3 regions of the Kineococcus sp. NBC_00420 genome follow, and region 2 is predicted to be linked to each of the others. Evidence: predicted binding sites of a transcription regulator. Region 2 holds the regulator's gene; each other region holds the start of a gene.

Region 1 (3,227 bases), 1.3 Mb from region 2:
TGCGAGATGGTGGCCAGGGTGCCGTCCGCCTTCAGCTTGGCCAGTGCGTCGCTGACCTGCTGGGCGGTGTCGGCCTCGTCCTTGCGGAAGACGAAGGCCTGCTCGGTCTGGTCGTCGGTCTTCGCGGCGATCTTCACCCCGGTGTCCCCGGAGGTCTTGAGGTAGTCGAGGACGGCGAGCTGGTCGTTGACGGTGACGTCGACGCGGCCCTGCTTGAGCAGGGTCATGGCCTGGGTCAGGCCCTCGACGGCCTCGACCTTCGCGCCGGCGTCGGTCGCGGTCTGGGCCCAGTTGCTCGTCGTCGACTGCGCGGACGTCTTGCCCTTGATGTCGGCCAGCGAGGTCACCGAGGTGTCGTCCGCGCGGGTCACCACGACGCCCGTGGACACCGTGTAGGGGGTGGAGAAGACGTACTTCGCCTTGCGCGCGTCGGTGATGGACACCTGGTTGGCCACGCCGTCGTAGCGCTTGGCCTCCATGCCGGCGAAGAGGGAGTCGAAGGTGTTCTCCGAGAACTCGACCTTGCGGCCCAGTTGCTTCCCGACGGCCTCGGCGACGTCGACGTCGTAGCCGGTGAGCTTGTTGGTCTTCGGGTCGTGGTAGCTGAACGGGGCGTAGGTGCCTTCCGTGCCGAAGCTCAGCGAGTCGTCGGTGGAGCCCGCGGTGTCGCCGCCTCCGCACGCGGCCAGGAGGCCCGCGAGGGCGAGTGCGCTGATGGTGCCGAGGGTCCTGCGTCGCATGGCTGAGCTGTCCTCCTGAGAACGGGCACCCACCGTGAGCACCCGACGGTGCAGCGACAACGTAGGGGCTGCGCATTCCCGGCGCGCCCCGGACGGCCCTCAGGCGGGGACGGTGGACTGGCGGACGACGAGGCGGGTGGGCATCGTCGTCGAGCCCGGGGAGGTGGTGCCGGCGACGGCGTCGAGCAGCAGTTCGCCCGCACGGCGGCCCAGCGCCTCCAGCCCCAGGTTGACCGTCGTCAGCGGGGGACGGGCGGCCAGGGCGATGACGTCCCAGTCGTCGAAGCCCACGACGGCGACGTCCCCGGGCACCGTCCGGCCCGCGTCGCGCAGGCCGTCGCAAATCCCGCGGGCGATCTGGTCGCTGCCGCAGGTGATGGCGTCGAGCTCGGGGTGCTTGCGCAGCAGCAGGTCCGCGGCGAGGCGACCCCAGCGTTCGCTCCAGTCGCCGTGCAGGGTCGGGCCGACGAGGGCGTCCCCGGCGGTCTCCTCCGCGGCCGCGCGCCGGACCCGGGCCGCGTGGTGGTCCTCGGGACCGGTGACGTGGGCGATGCGGCGCCGGCCGAGGTCGAGGACGTGGCGGACGGCGGCGGCGGCCCCGCCGCTCTGGTCGATGGTCAGCGAGGTGTCCCGGGGGTCCTGGGAGGGGGTGAAGGCGTAGACGACCGGGACGTGACCGGGGATCGCGATGGGGGCCCGGGACTCGGTGCGGCGGCCGGTGACGATGATCCCGTCGACGCGACGGGCCAGCAGCGTCCGCAGGTAGTGCTGCTCGCGCACCGGGTCGTCCCGGCTGTCGCAGAGCAGCACGCTCATCTCGCCCGCCCCGAGGGCGTTCTCCGCACCCAGCAGGATGGGGATGGAGAAGCGGCCGAAGCTGTCCGTGGTGATCAGCCCCACCGTGTAGCTGCGCCCGGAGGACAGGCCGCGCCCGAGGGAGTCGGGAGTGAAGCCGAGCTGCTCGGCGGCCCGGCGGACCCGTTCGCGCGTCTCGGCCCGCAGTTGCCCTGTGCCGTTGAGGGCCTTGGACGCCGTCCCCGCGGAGACACCGGCGAGCGCGGCGACGTCGACGATCCGAGCCGGAACAGTGCTTTCCGTCATCGCGCGCTCTCCGATCCCTGTGAGTCGCAGCAGACTACAGGTCCCTTGACGACGCCAGAGCGGCGTTCTACGGTGACCGCAGAAAACGTGTTCCGGCGTTTCCGAGACTCGATGGAGAGCTGATGACCAGCACGACCGCTGGGCCCGACCTGACCGTGAACAGCACCGCCGGCGCCCCCGCGGCGCCGACGGCCGACGCCGCCGTCGTCCTGCACCCCGTCCCGCTCGGCGCCTCGCGCATCACCAGCGGCTTCTGGTTCGAACGCCAGGAGGCCAACCGCCGCCAGGCCATCCGAACGGGCTACGAGAAGCTCGAGACGGCCGGCAACCTGCGCAACCTGCGGATCGCCGCGGGAACGGAGCAGGGCGAGGTCAAGGGTCCGATCTTCATGGACTCCGACGTCTACAAGTGGCTCGAGGCCGCCGGCTGGGAGTACGGGCGCGGCGCGGACGAGCAGATCCTCGCCTGGATCCGCGAGGTCAGCGACGTCGCCGCCGCCGCGCAGGCCGAGGACGGCTACCTCGACTCCGTCCAGCAGGTCCGTGGGAAGGGCGAGCGCTACGTCGACCTGCCCTGGAGCCACGAGCACTACTGCGCCGGGCACCTCTTCCAGGCCGCCGTCGCCGTCCACCGCGGCACCGGCGAGACCCGCCTGCTCGACGTCGCCGTGAAGCTGGCCGACCACCTCGTCGCCACCTTCGGCGCCGGCAAGACGGAGGAGGTCGACGGCCACCCCGTCGTCGAGATGGGCCTGGTCGAACTCTTCCGCGAGACGGGGAAGCGGGAGTACCTCGACCTCGCCACCTGGTTCGTCGACGCCCGCGGCACGGGGATCATCGAGCGGCTGCACGGCAAGGAACCCACGTACTTCTCCGACCGCGTCCCCGTGCGCGAGCAGACCTCGCCCGAGGGCCACTCGGTCCGCGCCGTGTACTTCACCGCCGGTGCCGCCGACGTCGCGGCCGAGACCTCCGACGCCGGGTTGCTCGCCGCCCTCACCACGCAGTGGGAGGGGATGGTCGCCTCGAAGACCTACGTGACCGGCGGCATCGGGTCCCGTTGGGACTTCGAACAGTTCGGCGACCACTACGAACTCGGCCCGGACCGGGCCTACGCCGAGACCTGCGCCGCGATCGGCAGCGTCCAGTGGACCTGGCGGATGCTGCTGGCGACGGGGGACTCCCGCTACGCCGACCTCGTCGAACGCACCCTCTACAACGCGTTCCTGCCCGGGGTCTCGCTCACCGGGACGGAGTACTTCTACGTCAACGCGCTGCAGTTGCGCCACGGTGCGCACGCCGAGGAGGAACGCAGCGCGACCCACGGTCGACGCGCGTGGTTCGACTGCGCCTGCTGCCCGCCCAACATCATGCGGACGCTGTCCA
Region 2 (3,227 bases):
CTCGACTCGCGGCTCGCGACGGCCCGCTACGGCGGGTTCCTGCGCGACAGCCTGCCCGACTTCTGGTCCACCACCTCGACCCCCACCGTGCTGGAGGCGTTGCGGCGTCTGGGTAGCGGTGGCTGACGCCGTGCGTCCGGGGTGGCATGCTCGTGAGGTGGCCACCGTCGGCTTCCTGCACACCGCGCACGCCCACGTGCGCGCCTTCCGCGATCTCCTGAACGAGCGGGACGACACCGTCGCCGACCGTCACCTCGTCGACACGGGCCTGCTCACCACGGCGCGGGACCGCGGGATCGACAGCGTCCGTCCGGCGTTGGCCGACCGGCTGCGCCGACTGGTGGGGGAGGGCGCGGACGTCGTCGTGTGCACCTGCTCGACCGTCGGCCCGACGGCCAAGGCCGTCGGCGCCGAGATGGGTCTGCGCGTCGTCCGGGTCGACCGTCCGATGGCCGAGGCCGCCGTCCTGGCCGGGCGGCGGATCGCGGTCGTGAGCTCGCTGGCCGAGGCCGCGGCGACCGTGCTGCCGCTGCTGCGCGAGTGCGCGGAGACCACCGGTCGGGCCGTGCAGCTGATCGAGGTCCGCTGCCCGGACACCTGGTCGTCCTTCGAGTCCGGTGACGTCCTGACCTACACGACCGGGGTCGCGGAGGCCGTCCGGACCCAGGTGCGGGCGCTCGACCCACCCGTGGACGTCGTCGTCCTGGCGCAGGCGAGCATGGTCGACGCCGCGCCGTTGCTGCGCGACCTGCACGTGCCGGTCCTCACCTCGCCCCGGTTGGCGATCGAGGCGGCCGTCGAACTGGTGACCTCGCTCAGAGGCTTCGCAGCACGGCCGTGACCTTGCCGAGGATCGTCGCCTCGTCGCCGTCGATCGGGGCGAAGAGGGGGTTGCGGGGCATCAGCTGGACGTGACCGTCCTTGCGCTGCAGCACCTTCACCGTCGCCTCGCCGTCGATCATGGCGGCCACGACGTCACCGTTCTCGGCCGTCGGCTGCTGGCGCACGACCACCCAGTCGCCGTCGCAGATGGCGGCGTCGATCATCGACTCCCCGACGACCTTGAGCATGAAGTGCTCGCCGGCGCCGACGAGCTGCGCGGGGAGCGCGAAGACGTCCTCGACCAGCTCCTCGGCGAGGATCGGGCCACCGGCGGCGATCCGGCCGACGACCGGGACGTAGCGCGGACGCGGGCGGCCGTCGGCCGCGGTGGCCTCGAACCCGTCGATGGTGCCGCGGGCCGACGCCGGCGAGACCACCTCGAGGGTCCGCGGACGGCGTGGGTCCTTGCGCAGGTAACCCAGCTTCTCGAGGGTCTTCACCTGGTGCGCGACGCTGCTGGGGCTGGTGAGGCCGACGGCCTGACCGATCTCGCGCATGCTCGGCGGGTAACCCCGCTGCTCGACGCACTCCTGGATGGCGGCGAGCACCCGACGTTGGCGGTGGGTGAGCCCGTCGCGGCCGTAGGGACCGTCGGGGAAGTGGTGGATCGAGGCCATCGGCGCCACCTGTTCGGTGTCGCCGGATCCGTCCAGCGCGTCGGCCACGTCACTCTCCCTGTCGTTCCGCGTGAGTCGTACGACCGGGCCCCGTCCTGGGGTCCGATCCACGTCACGGTAGTCATCCGGGGGTCGAGGATCAAACACGTGTTCGAACCGGCGTGTCGGGGCGCCACCGGACGACGCCGCCCCGCGGGGTGTGGGACGGCGCCGGTGGGTCCGGAGGTGGGGTGGATCAGGCGAGGGTGAAGTGGCTGACGAGCTCGCTGAGTTCGTTGGCGGTGCGCGAGACCTCACCAGCGGTGGTGGCCGTGTGGGTCGCCCCCGCCGTGGTCTGGTCCGCCGCAGCGGCGATGCCGGAGATGTTCAACGCGATCTCCTGACTCCCCGAGGAGACCTCGGTGACGTTGCGGACCATCTCCGAGGTCGTGGCCGACTGCTCCTCCACCGCCGCCGCGATGGTGGCCTGCAACCCGTCGATGCGGGCGATGACCTCACTGATGCCGCCGATGGCGAACGCGGCCTCGGTCGCGTCAGCCTGGGTGGCCGCCACCCGCGTGGTGATGGACTCCGTGGCCCGAGCGGTCTGCTGGGCCAGTTCCTTCACCTCCCCGGCGACGACGGCGAAGCCCTTGCCCATCTCCCCCGCGCGGGCGGCTTCGATGGTGGCGTTCAGGGCGAGGAGGTTCGTCTGCTCGGCGATGGAGGTGATGAGCTTGACGACGTCGCCGATCTCGCGGGAGGAGGCGGAGAGGCGGTCCAGGATCTCCGAGGCCTGCGACGCGCTGGACACGGCGTCGGCGGAGACCGAGGAGGCCTCGGCGGTGGAGGAGGCGATCTCGCGGATCGCGGCGGTCATCTCCTCCCCGGCCGCGGCGACGGTGCCGATGTTGGCGGAGATCTCCTCGGTGGCGGCGGCGACGACCTGGGTCTGGGTGGCGGATTCCTCGGCGCCGGAGGAGAGCTGGGTGGCGACGGTGGTCAGTTCCTCGGAGGAGCCGGCGAGGGTCGCGGCGGAGTCGGAGATGCGGCGCATGGTGGTGTTGAGGCGGTCCATGGTCACGTCGAGGGCAGCGCCGACACGGCCGACCTCGTCGGTGGTGGTGGAGCCGACGCGCTGGTTCAGGCGCCCCTCGGCGAGGCCCTGCACGACGGTGAGGGTGCGGGCCAGGGGGCGGGCGATGGAGCGGGAGATGACGACGGCGACGACGACGGCGATCGCGAGGGCGAGGGCGCCGATGACCAGCAGCATCACGACGGCGGCGTGGTAGTCGGCGGAGCCGGCGGTGGCCATGGCGGTCGCGGCGTCCTTCTCGTGCTTGGCCGCGGTGGCCAGCAGCGGCAGCAGCTGGTCGGTGACGGGGGTCGTCGTGGCGCTGCGCCGGGCGACGAAGCCGGCACGGTCGTTGTTGCGGACCAGTGTCACGAGCTCGACCCGCGCCGCGCGGTACTGCTTGACGAGGTCTTCGATCCGGGCCCGGTCCGCGGCCGGGGTGGCCGGGCTGGAGGCCTGGTAGGCGCTCCACGCCTGGTCGTAGGCCGTGTCGTCCTCGCCCATCTTGGTCAGCGACGCCTCGGTGGCCTTCGGGTCGTCGTTGATCGCGGCGTTGACGATGTCCATCCGCAGGGTGAGGAAGGAGGTGCGGACCTCGCCCAGCGTCTGCACCGAGGCCACGCCGCTGGTGGAGACGGTGTCCAGGTTGGCCTGCGAGGAGCCGAGGCGGTTGA
Region 3 (3,227 bases), 3.3 Mb from region 2:
GTCCCGAGCCGCTGGGCGATTCTGGCGTCGTGGGCCTTCGTGGCTTCGAAGACGTACTGGGTCTTGAAGCGGTGGTGGCCCCGGCAGTACGCGCGGAGGTTGTTCGCGGTGGTCTGACCTTCCGGCCAGGGGATCTCGTGGTCGAGGTCGCAGTTGACGGCGGGGACGTGGCAGCCGGGCGCGGTGCAGTACTCATCGCGTGCGGTGATGAAGCGGCGCATGGCGTCGGTGATGGCGTAGGCCTTGGCGCCGACGTCAATGACGTCTCGGGTTCCGGGTGAGTAGATGACCTTGCGCCACATCGCGCCGGTGGTGGTGGCGAGCTCGCGAGCGACGTGGGCCGGGACGGGGCCGACGCCGTCGACGGTGGCTTCCTCGTCGTCGAGGCCGAGGAGGGTGGTCGCGTCGATGCGGACGTGGACCTGCACCGACGTCGCAGGGCGGTGGGTCCGCCCGATCACCGCGGGTGAATCAGCGGTGGCAGGTGTGGTGGGATCCGAGAGGGCGGGGACGGCGCGGTCCATGGCGTCGGTGAGCATGTCGACGATCACGTCGCGAACTCGCTGCCCGTGGGAGCGGGTGTCAGTGATGCCGGCCCTCTTCGCAGCGTCCGCGGCGTGGTCGGCGGCAGCATTGGTGTGCGCCACCAAGCGGAGGGCGAAGGCGGTGGGGGCGATGAACCCGAGGTGGCTGTGGAGGCCGTCCTCGCAGGGGGTGTGTCCCAGTCCGCGGGGGTCGTCGTTCTTCTCCAGAACGACGGATTCGTAGCCAGGGCTGAGAGCTCGGACTTTCCGGGAGCACTTGATGCCCAGTTTCCGTCCGGTCAGACCTGCCTGTGCGTGCAGGACTACCTCGGTGAGGTAGTCCTGCAGGGCCGCGGTGTAGTCCTCTCCTTGGAGGAGTTTCTCGCCCTCCTCGGCGTGGACGGAGGTGACGCGTCCGTCGGGATCGACCTCTTCGGTGAGGGTGGCGATGCGGGCGCCGAGGCGTTCGGCGTGGTCTTCGATGGTGCGGGCCTGGTAGCGGGTGACGCTGCCGTTGGCGACGGCTTGCCAGAGGGTGCGGTGGTCGTGGCCTCTGCGCCAGGCGTTGTGGATGGTGGCGCGGGCGCGGTCGAAGTCCATACCTTCGTCGCGGGAGTACTCCTCGGCGACGAGGTCGACGGCAGCCTCCCGGCGGTCGAACCCGGATCCCGTGATGGTGACGCCGCGGTCCTCGAGCTGGTCGAGGTCGGGGTGGGGGGAGTCGTGGACCATCCGGACGGTGTCGGCGACGCCGAGGAAGAAGAGGGCGTGGGCGGCGTCGGCGAAGCGGCGGTACTTGCCTGGCAGGCCGAAGGCGACCCCGGTGGGGGCCTCTTCCGTCCGCTCTGCGAGTGCCGCCGTCATGTCCTGAGTCTATCGTGTTCGAGCCTTTCGAACAAGCAAACAGTCTGTGCTGCAACGCTTTCACTGAGTCATGCAGATGCCAGCCCTTGACGGATCCGACGCTCGACCTCTATGGCGTGTCCTGCGGATCAAGAAGACGGCTGACATCGAGTCGGCGTGATCGTGCTTGCATGCGGCGGGAGAACAAACCAGTGACACCTTCGAACGCTTGTGCGAGCATGAGTGCGTCGTTCGGGAAGTACTGGCGCAGTAGCAGCTTCGTCAGCACTCCTCGATGTGCGTCTACGGGTGGAGGTTGTGTGTTCAAGTCCTTGACCATCGGATCGTCGCCGGTAGCGACCGTCGACCTGAACCTGATCTCTGTTGAAGCGACGCAGGCCACGTTCACGATGAGCGTTCGTCACGCCAGCCCCGCGACGCATGACGTCACCTCTGACCTGTTCGATGAAGCCGTCGCTTTCGGCGAAGATCCAGGCGGCCCAGCGAGGCTACGACTGACGTTGAACTTCTCTGACGGGCAGTCGGTGGACAACGTGTCCTCACTACAGCGGCAAGCCCCCACCAGCGGTGGTAGCGAACACTCCTCACCATCGGCCAGCGACTTGCCCCTGCTGGCCGGCGGTGAAGGCGGCTCGTACATGACCGACGACGACCCGACGCGAACCGCAGAACGGACTTTCCGGCTGCAGCCCCTGCCGGCGGGGAAGCTGGTGAGCATCGACTTCCGGTGGCCGGGACTGCAGATCCCTGACACGCGCACCGGGTGGACGTAACCCTTCTCGAGTCCGCCGTAGTTCCGTCGCGATTCCGTGGTGGTTCGACTCACGTCGTGGCGCGGTTCATCGAAGGTGCAGCATGATGCAAGCGAGGATCACCTCGTGCGGAAGTAGGCAGCGCGTTTGGTGTAGCGGGTGGCGAAGGCGCGGAACTGTTTGAGCCGGTTGATGCAGCGCTCGACGACGTTGCGCTGACGATAGATCTCGGAGTCGAAGGCGGGTGGCCGTCCACCGGCGGAGCCCTTGGTTTAGCGCCGGGCGATCTGGTCGCTCTTCTCCGGAATGGTCGCTTTGATGCGTCTGCGCCGCAGCGCTTTGCGTGTGGGGCGTGGGTGTAGGCCTTGTCGGCGATGACCCGCTCGACGTTCAGGCGTCGGTTGTCCTCATGCCCACTGCCGCGCAGCGCGGCCAAGGCGTCCAGCAGTGGCAGCAGTTGCGGGTTGTCGCCGGCCTGACCCGGGGTGAGGATCACTGCGAGCGGTGACCCGGACGCGTCGACGGCCAGGTGCAGCTTGGACGTCATCCTCCGGGGAGCGCCCGAGGCACTCCCCCTCGACCGCGAGGGTTTCGATCCAGGATGCACAGCCCCCTTCTTCCGGGCACCGGCTGCTTGCTGGTGGGCCCGGACGTGGGTGGAGTCAATGCTGACCACCGCAGCGACGGCTTCATCGAAGGAACCGATGGAGTCGTCCTTGACGACGACCTCGGCCAGGATCCGATCCCAGGTCCCATCGGCGGTCCACTTCCGTAGCCGCTCATGCGCTGCCTTCCACGGTCCGCAACGTTCTGGGAGGTCCCGCCAGGGTGTGCCGGTCCGCAGCTTCCACAGGATGGCGTTGAGGACCTGGCGGTGATCGGGCCAGCGCCCACCACGTTGCACCATATGGAGGCAACAGCGGTTCGATCGGCCATCTGTGCCCATGCCTTGTTGGTGACCTCGCCCCGGCCTACTCCACCCACGGGGTCATGATGACGCAGCTACGAGATCCGCAGGACATGCCTCTGGACGGCGAACCGCTGTGCAGAGGCGAACAGCACGGGCCGGTGCCGGGGCGTCCCGACG

The links. The regulator LexA, encoded in region 2, represses DNA repair genes until DNA is damaged. The targets are predictions, from matches to a motif close to TCGAACANNTGTTCGA.
Region 1: the regulator LexA is predicted to act here: its motif matches at 1,921-1,936, upstream of OG218_RS10775 (glycoside hydrolase family 127 protein).
Region 3: the regulator LexA is predicted to act here: its motif matches at 1,589-1,604, upstream of OG218_RS20480 (HNH endonuclease signature motif containing protein).

Annotation. Positions count from the first base shown of each region.
Region 1 covers NZ_CP107930.1:2,213,101-2,216,327, reverse strand. Annotated here, with positions in the region: gene OG218_RS10785 (transporter substrate-binding domain-containing protein) at 1-740, opposite strand, end outside; gene OG218_RS10780 (LacI family DNA-binding transcriptional regulator) at 840-1,841, opposite strand; gene OG218_RS10775 (glycoside hydrolase family 127 protein) at 1,964-3,227, shown strand, end outside.
Region 2 covers NZ_CP107930.1:867,177-870,403, reverse strand. Annotated here, with positions in the region: gene OG218_RS04310 (ATP-dependent DNA helicase) at 1-126, shown strand, start outside; gene OG218_RS04305 (aspartate/glutamate racemase family protein) at 158-841, shown strand; gene lexA (transcriptional repressor LexA) at 816-1,499, opposite strand; gene OG218_RS04295 (methyl-accepting chemotaxis protein) at 1,735-3,227, opposite strand, start outside.
Region 3 covers NZ_CP107930.1:4,149,981-4,153,207, forward strand. Annotated here, with positions in the region: gene OG218_RS20480 (HNH endonuclease signature motif containing protein) at 1-1,388, opposite strand, end outside; gene OG218_RS20485 (hypothetical protein) at 1,688-2,161, shown strand; gene OG218_RS20490 (IS5 family transposase) at 2,211-3,086, opposite strand.